Regions from separate parts of the Yersinia fenwicki genome, predicted to be linked through region 2. Evidence: predicted binding sites of a transcription regulator. Region 2 holds the regulator's gene; the other holds the start of a gene.

Region 1 (3,884 bases), 1.6 Mb from region 2:
CTCATAACCCGAAGGTCGTCGGTTCAAATCCGGCCCCCGCAACCAACCGATACTGGCTACCAGCAGTATCAAATGTTGTCCGATAGTCTTGAAAGCTAAGACGAATTAGGTAAAATAGCAGTTCAGCAGTAAAAATGTAATGACGGACGCGGGGTGGAGCAGCCTGGTAGCTCGTCGGGCTCATAACCCGAAGGTCGTCGGTTCAAATCCGGCCCCCGCAACCAATTACATGATTAAGTCATAAAGCAGTAAGATAGATATTGTATTAAGACGGACGCGGGGTGGAGCAGCCTGGTAGCTCGTCGGGCTCATAACCCGAAGGTCGTCGGTTCAAATCCGGCCCCCGCAACCAATTCTTAATCATTTCATATCGCCATCAGACACCCTCAAGGGTGTTTTTTTGTTTCTGGCATTATACCCGTCATACTTCAAGCCGCATGTGCGTTGGCTGCTTTCGTTCACCCGAATCATTGACTGGCGTCAACTCATCGGGACTCTCTCGTTTGCCGCCTTCCTGCAACTCGAATTATTTAGGGTATATTTCGATTAATAGCAACATTCATTAAAGTCGGGCCATCGCTCCACCATTAGCAAAATAAGCTTTGATACCGGCAAATATGGATTCGGCCACTTGCTGCTGAAAATGACTGGTTCGTAACTTTCGTTCTTCTTCCAAATTGCTGATAAACGCCGTCTCAACCAAAATTGATGGAATGTCAGGTGCTTTCAATACAGCAAAGCCCGCTTGATCAACACGGTTCTTGTGAAGTTTATTAATTTTCCCCATACGGTTGAGCACTTCTTTACCAAATTTCAGGCTGTCATTAATCGTCGCGGTTTGCAGCAAATCAATCATGGTATGGTCAAGATAGCGATCACCACTCTTACTGACACCGCCAATCTGGTCTGACTCATTCTGTGTTTGCGCTAAAAAACGCGCAGCAGTACTGGTTGCCCCTTTAGTCGATAACGCAAAGACAGAGGAACCTCTGGCTGCCTGACTGGTGAAGGCATCGGCATGAATCGAAATGAATAAATCCGCACGCAGCTTGCGGGCTTTCGCCACCCGCACTTTTAATGGGATAAAGACATCTTCATTACGCGTCATAAATACCCGCATATTCGATTCTTTCTTAATCAGTGCCTGTAACCGACGAGCAATTTGCAGCACAATGTCTTTCTCACGGGTTTTATTTCGCCCGATCGCTCCCGGATCTTCCCCACCGTGTCCTGGGTCAAGCATGATGACAATCGGCCTATCGCGCCCTGCTTTACCCGCTTTTGGTGCCTCAGCAGGTAAAGTGCGTTCCACATTGCCTTTATTATAATCTTCCAATAATGCTAGTAGCGGATCATCTTCAGCCGAAGTTTTACCTTCTTGTGGATAGAGATCCACTACCAGGCGATTCTTGAACTCAGCAAAGGGTTTAAGGGTAAAGAGCTGTGGGCTAATACTTTGTTTCAACTCCAAAACCAGCCGAACAGTGCTTTTATCAAATTGCCCAACCCGCGCCTGCTTAAGGTAAGGGTCACCGGACTGAACTTGCTTAGTCATCTCTTTCAATGCGCTATTGAGATGCACGCCTTCAATATCAACCACGATCCGATCCGGATTAGTCAGCGCAAATTGACGATACTTGAGCGGTGTATTGGATTCCAAGGTGACGCGGGTATAAGTTGAAGAGGGCCAAATCCTGACGGCAATAATATGGGAAGAAGCAGCAAATCCAACCCGGCTGACACTCAGTAGCCAGGTCGCGGCAGCACCTTGTAGTAGACGCCGACGCCCAGAATTATGATTTGAATCTGCCATGTAACTCCAAAGTAACTACCAAAATATGAATAAAAACCGAATAAAAAAATTCATGAGGAAAAACTTTAACGAATCGATCCCACGCTGTCATCAGAAAAACATTTTTATGTTATTCAATTTATTAATACACATAAGCCATACATATGCATTTAATAGCAATTTCGTGCTTGCCATCTTGGTCAAAAAAGAATAAAAATACAAAAATATCGAATAAAAATTCAAAGAGGGTCTGCCGTGAAGGAACGTAGTACTGAACTGGTCCAGGGATTTCGCCACTCAGTTCCCTATATCAATGCGCATCGCGGCAAGACATTTGTTGTCATGCTAGGTGGCGAGGCAATTGAGCATGAAAACTTTTCTAGTATTGTTAACGATATAGGATTGTTGCATAGCCTTGGGATCAGGCTGGTTGTGGTCTATGGCGCTCGTCCACAAATTGACAGCAATCTGGCACAGCATCACTACGAACCTGTTTATCACAAGCACACCCGAGTCACTGATGCCCGAACGTTAGAAATGGTCAAACAGGCAGCGGGTTTATTGCAGTTGGATATCACTGCAAGATTATCGATGAGTTTGAATAATACTCCGCTCCAGGGTGCGCATATCAATGTGGTCAGCGGTAACTTTATTATTGCTCAGCCATTAGGTGTGGATGATGGTGTTGATTATTGCCATAGCGGCCGTATTCGTCGGATCGATGAAGAAGCGATTCATCGCCAGTTGGACAATGGCGCTATTGTGTTGCTGGGGCCAGTTGCAGTATCAGTGACCGGCGAGAGCTTTAATTTGACCTCTGAAGAAGTTGCAACTCAATTAGCTATCAAACTGAAAGCTGAGAAAATGATCGGCTTCTGTTCATCGCAAGGGGTGACAGACAGCGAAGGTAATATTATTTCAGAACTGTTCCCGAATGATGCTCAAAAACGCATTGAAGACCTGGAGCAAGAGGGTGATTACAACTCAGGAACAGTACGTTTTCTGCGCGGGGCCGTTAAAGCGTGCCGCAGCGGTGTACGCCGGAGCCATTTGCTGAGTTATCAGGAAGATGGCGCTCTAGTACAAGAACTGTTCTCTCGTGATGGTATCGGTACCCAGATTGTCATGGAGAGTGCAGAACAAGTTCGTCGCGCGACCATTAATGATATTGGCGGCATATTAGAGTTGATTCGCCCACTGGAACAACAAGGTATTTTAGTACGCCGTTCACGCGAACAGCTTGAGATGGAAATAGACAAATTCACCATTATCGAACGAGATAATCTGACTATTGCCTGCGCCGCACTTTATCCTTTCCCCGAAGAGCAAATCGGTGAAATGGCCTGTGTCGCGGTGCATCCGGATTATCGCAGTTCCTCCCGTGGTGAAATGCTGTTAAAACGGGTAGCAAATCAGGCGCGGCAGATGGGGCTAAAAAAACTGTTTGTGTTAACCACCCGCAGTATTCACTGGTTCCAGGAGCGCGGTTTTACTCCCGCAGAGGTTGAAGTGTTACCTATTCAGAAACAGGAGTTGTATAACTATCAGCGCCGCTCAAAGATTTTACTGGCAGATTTGTAATCTGAAGGGGTATTCGCCCCTTCGATATTTTCACTTCAATTGATTCAAACGATCCACCAATCCGCTCACGCGAAGGGTAGGGGTACGTATCGCATGACCCAATACTGTATCACTGCAATATAATGTCAAACGCTGTCGTGCGCGGGTAATCGCGGTATAAACCAACTCTCGAGTTAACACTGGCATAAATGTATTGGGTAGAACTAATGCTGTATGCTCAAACTCCGACCCTTGAGATTTATGCACGGTCATAGCATAAGCAGTTTCATGGCTAGGAAGACGACTCGGCTGCACCGATTTGATATTACCGTCAGGTAATTGGAAATGTACCCGCAGCTCGCCTTCAGAATCAGGCAAAGCAATACCAATGTCACCGTTGAATAAACCGAGTGCACTGTCATTAAGCCCTATCATCACCGGCCTACCAACATACCAACGGCCCGATGGCCCTGGCGTTCGCTCTATTAACCGCTTGCGATGCAATAGTTGTTCGATCCGCTCATTTAAGCCA
Region 2 (3,884 bases):
TCTGGAAATTCATCCTTCTGAAATTTGGCCGACACGCTATTTTGACTTAAAAACCGGTGCACTTCTCGACCGAAAAGTGAGAATAAGACAACCTATAACCGAAGCATAAAAAAACCGCCAATAAACTGCATCGGCGGTTGATGGTGTCATTCTAGGGGCTACTATAGCCCCTACTACACTGATTTATTTGACGAACTGCTCGCCTAACTCAATATCTTTATGCAGAACATCTAGCATACTTTCCAATGCTTGTTGTTCAAAAGCACTCAGTTTGCCGATATCTTTCCGTTCGGCTACGCCATCTTTACCCAATAGAATTGGCTGAGCAAAGAAGCGGGCATACTTGCCATCACCTTCAACGTAAGAACATTCCACAACATTGCTTTCGCCTTGTAAGGCACGAACCAAAGAAAGACCAAAACGTGCAGCTGCTTGCCCCATAGACAGGGTCGCTGACCCGCCACCGGCTTTTGCTTCAACAACTTCAGTACCTGCATTCTGGATACGCTTAGTCAGATCAATAACTTCTTGTTCTGTGAAGCTGACACCTGGAATTTGTGAAAGCAATGGAAGAATGGTCACACCTGAATGGCCGCCAATAACTGGTACTTCGATATCCTGAGGTTGCTTACCTTTCAGTTCTGCAACAAAGGTATTTGAGCGGATAGTATCGAGGGTCGTAATACCGAATAATTTGTTTTTATCGTAAACACCGGCTTTTTTCAGCACTTCTGCCGCAATAGCAACGGTTGTATTCACTGGGTTAGTAATGATACCAATTAAGGCTTTCGGGCAAGTATGCGCGATTTGCTCAACCAGATTACGAACAATACCCGCGTTCACATTGAACAGATCTGAGCGATCCATGCCAGGTTTACGTGCGACACCCGCAGAGATCAGAACAATATCTGCCCCTTTCAGGGCCGGGGTAGCATCTTCCCCGCTGAAACCTTTAATGTTAACAGCCGTTGGGATATGGCTCAGATCAACCGCAACACCAGGAGTCACTGGCGCGATATCATATAATGAGAGGTCTGAACCTGAAGGAAGCTGGGTCTTGAGTAGAAGAGCGAGGGCCTGGCCGATACCACCAGCGGCACCGAGAACTGCAACTTTCATCCTATACTCCTTATTATATTTAATTTAAATTTGCCGTGAATTCATCTATTTACGAACCTTAATTTATTGCGATTTTAAACACAATCTATTAACAGTCAGATTGAGATATCGCGCATCAAAAAGGCACATAAAGTTTGTCTATTTTAGATTAAATCGCTTATTCATTAATGATATAGCGCACATTATTCTAAAGTTCTTCTCAGTATTCATGACAGGTTAATCGGCGGTTACATTACACCCTTCCTTTACATCAAAACAACATCATTTTAATAACATTTTAGCTACTCAGTACAAATGTTAAATAAAGCTGATTTAGCATAATCGTAACAGGCGAGTAGGGTTGAAATTTCAGCACACCTTGATATCAGTGCTTTTATCACCAATACTCCATAGTCATGTTGAATAAAAATTCATTTATATGCATAATAATCCTATTCACTATTGACTGTTCAGGGCATAAAAAATGCGTAACCCCGCCAAACAAGAAGATCTTATCAAGGCGTTTAAAGCGCTATTGAAAGAAGAGAAATTCAGTTCTCAAGGTGAAATCGTTTTGGCCTTACAGGAAGAAGGCTTTGAAAATATTAACCAGTCCAAAGTTTCTCGCATGTTGACCAAATTTGGTGCGGTCAGAACGCGTAATGCAAAAATGGAGATGGTTTATTGTTTACCGGCTGAATTAGGTGTTCCGACAACCAGCAGCCCACTAAAGAACTTGGTATTAGATGTCGATTATAACGATTCGGTAGTAGTGATTAACACCAGCCCAGGCGCGGCCCAATTGATCGCACGTCTACTGGACTCATTAGGTAAAGCGGAAGGTATTCTAGGCAGCATTGCCGGTGACGATACTATTTTTACCACACCAGCCAGAGGTTTCACTGTCGAACAGTTACACGAGGCCATCCTCCGTTTGTTCGAACAAGAGCTTTAATTTTCCGCGAATTTATAGATGCGGCCTTATATGCCGCATTTTCTTATTTGGTACACGTCTACCTTATTAGCCCTAAATACCTCGCAATAAACAGGGCATCAGACTGCCTCATCTATTTAAAATCACTTAATACCCCTGCTTTTATTCTATTTATGGTCAAAGTCACCATACTCTTTCGCACTTTTAGTCAAAAACACTTATCGTATTGAAAAAACACTATTTTTTCTTAAACCTACTGTTTTTTAATCAATTTTTATTCCTTTTCGTTCTTAAAAAGTAATAACTCACGATAAAGTGACATTAAATATTATTAGCGAGCTATTAATATTCTTAGTTACTAGATGTATACTCATTTTCGTGACGTAAATCACACTTCTTGTGAAGTGATAAAAAATAAATAGAGGCAATAACATGAAAGTTAAAACTACTATCGCAACAATGAGCATTCTATCTGCACTGTCATTTGGTGTTTTTGCAGCTGATTCAATCAGTGAAAATCAAGCCGCTAACTTACAGCCAATGGGGACTATTACCGTCAGCGGCCTGAATGGTGCACCTTCTGATATTCGCCAGGCACTGTCTGATAAAGCCGATGCAATGGGCGCTAAAGCTTACAAAGTGATTGAAGCTCGCGAAGAGAACAACTGGCATGCCACTGCCAAGATCTACCAGTAACTATAAGAAATGAAAGTAAATGCCCCGTAATAAGGGGCATACTTTCTATTTTAGGTTTTCCATGTTTCGATGGTTTATTCAATAGGTTGAACATTAAGACAAAGATGAATTCTCGGACTATTGAATAGAGTACTCATTGGAAATGATATTGATTTAATGGATGTATTAGATCACTACCGCAACAGAATAATCCCGGGTCGTCTATCCGACGAATCCTTTTACCCCCGCTATGCGGGGGCTTTTTTTATCCTGCTTACTCCTGAGACTGAACCTCATGCTCTGCTTTTTGACTCAAAGCACTCAATAGTTTGTCGTGAATACCACCAAAACCGCCGTTACTCATCACCAGAATGTGATCCCCTGGTTGAGCTGTTTTAACAACCATATCAACTAACGCATCAATATCAGCACTCCAATACGCTGGCTGAATACAGGCTTCGGCAACTTCGACGACTTGCCATGGAATATGCTGCGGCTGGAACAGGAATACTTCATCAGCACGACCTAAAGATGGAGCCAATTCGTTTTTACACATCCCCAACTTCATGGTGTTAGAACGTGGCTCCAGTACGGCCAGAATTCGTGCTGTTCCGCCGACTTTACTGCGCAACGCCGCCAGTGTGGCAAGAATTGCCGTTGGATGATGGGCAAAATCATCATAAACCGTGACACCATGGGCTTCACCGCGTAATTCCAGCCGGCGACGGGCATTAATAAAATCCCCCAGCGCCCGACAAGCATCTGCCGGTAGCACGCCCACATGACGGGCTGCAGCAATAGCCATCAAGCCATTATGCATATTATGCTCACCCACCAATGGCCAACTGACCTCGCCCACTAATTCATTGTCAAGGAACACTTCAAAGACACTGGCATCTACCGCAACTTTACGTGCAAACCAGCTGCCTGTTTCACCCACCAGCTCTTGTTCGCTCCAGCAGCCCATCGCCATCACTTGTTTTAAGTGATTATCATTATCCGGAACAATGATTTTGCCCGTCCCTGGAACTAAGCGCACCAGATGATGGAATTGCTTCTGAATGGCTTTAAGGTCATCAAAGATATCCGCATGGTCAAACTCAAGGTTATTCATTACCAAAGTTCTTGGGCTGTAATGAACAAATTTGGAACGCTTATCAAAGAAGGCGCAATCATA

The links. Region 2 encodes ArgR, which controls arginine synthesis, uptake and breakdown. Its sites were predicted from a motif close to ANTGAATAAAAATACANT; they were not measured.
Positions count from the first base shown of each region.
Region 1: argA (amino-acid N-acetyltransferase) is a predicted target of ArgR. The motif match lies at 1,998-2,015, and genes of this name have one in related genera.

Region 1 is NZ_CP170755.1:955,277-959,160, reverse strand. It holds tRNA gene ACF3VQ_RS04365 (tRNA-Met) at 1-45, shown strand, start outside; tRNA gene ACF3VQ_RS04360 (tRNA-Met) at 148-224, shown strand; tRNA gene ACF3VQ_RS04355 (tRNA-Met) at 276-352, shown strand; gene amiC (N-acetylmuramoyl-L-alanine amidase AmiC) at 563-1,813, opposite strand; gene argA (amino-acid N-acetyltransferase) at 2,048-3,373, shown strand; gene recD (exodeoxyribonuclease V subunit alpha) at 3,404-3,884, opposite strand, start outside.
Region 2 is NZ_CP170755.1:4,125,288-4,129,171, forward strand. It holds gene ACF3VQ_RS18675 (helix-turn-helix domain-containing protein) at 1-109, shown strand, start outside; gene mdh (malate dehydrogenase) at 184-1,119, opposite strand; gene argR (transcriptional regulator ArgR) at 1,583-2,053, shown strand; gene yhcN (peroxide/acid stress response protein YhcN) at 2,465-2,728, shown strand; gene mpl (UDP-N-acetylmuramate:L-alanyl-gamma-D-glutamyl-meso-diaminopimelate ligase) at 2,982-3,884, opposite strand, start outside.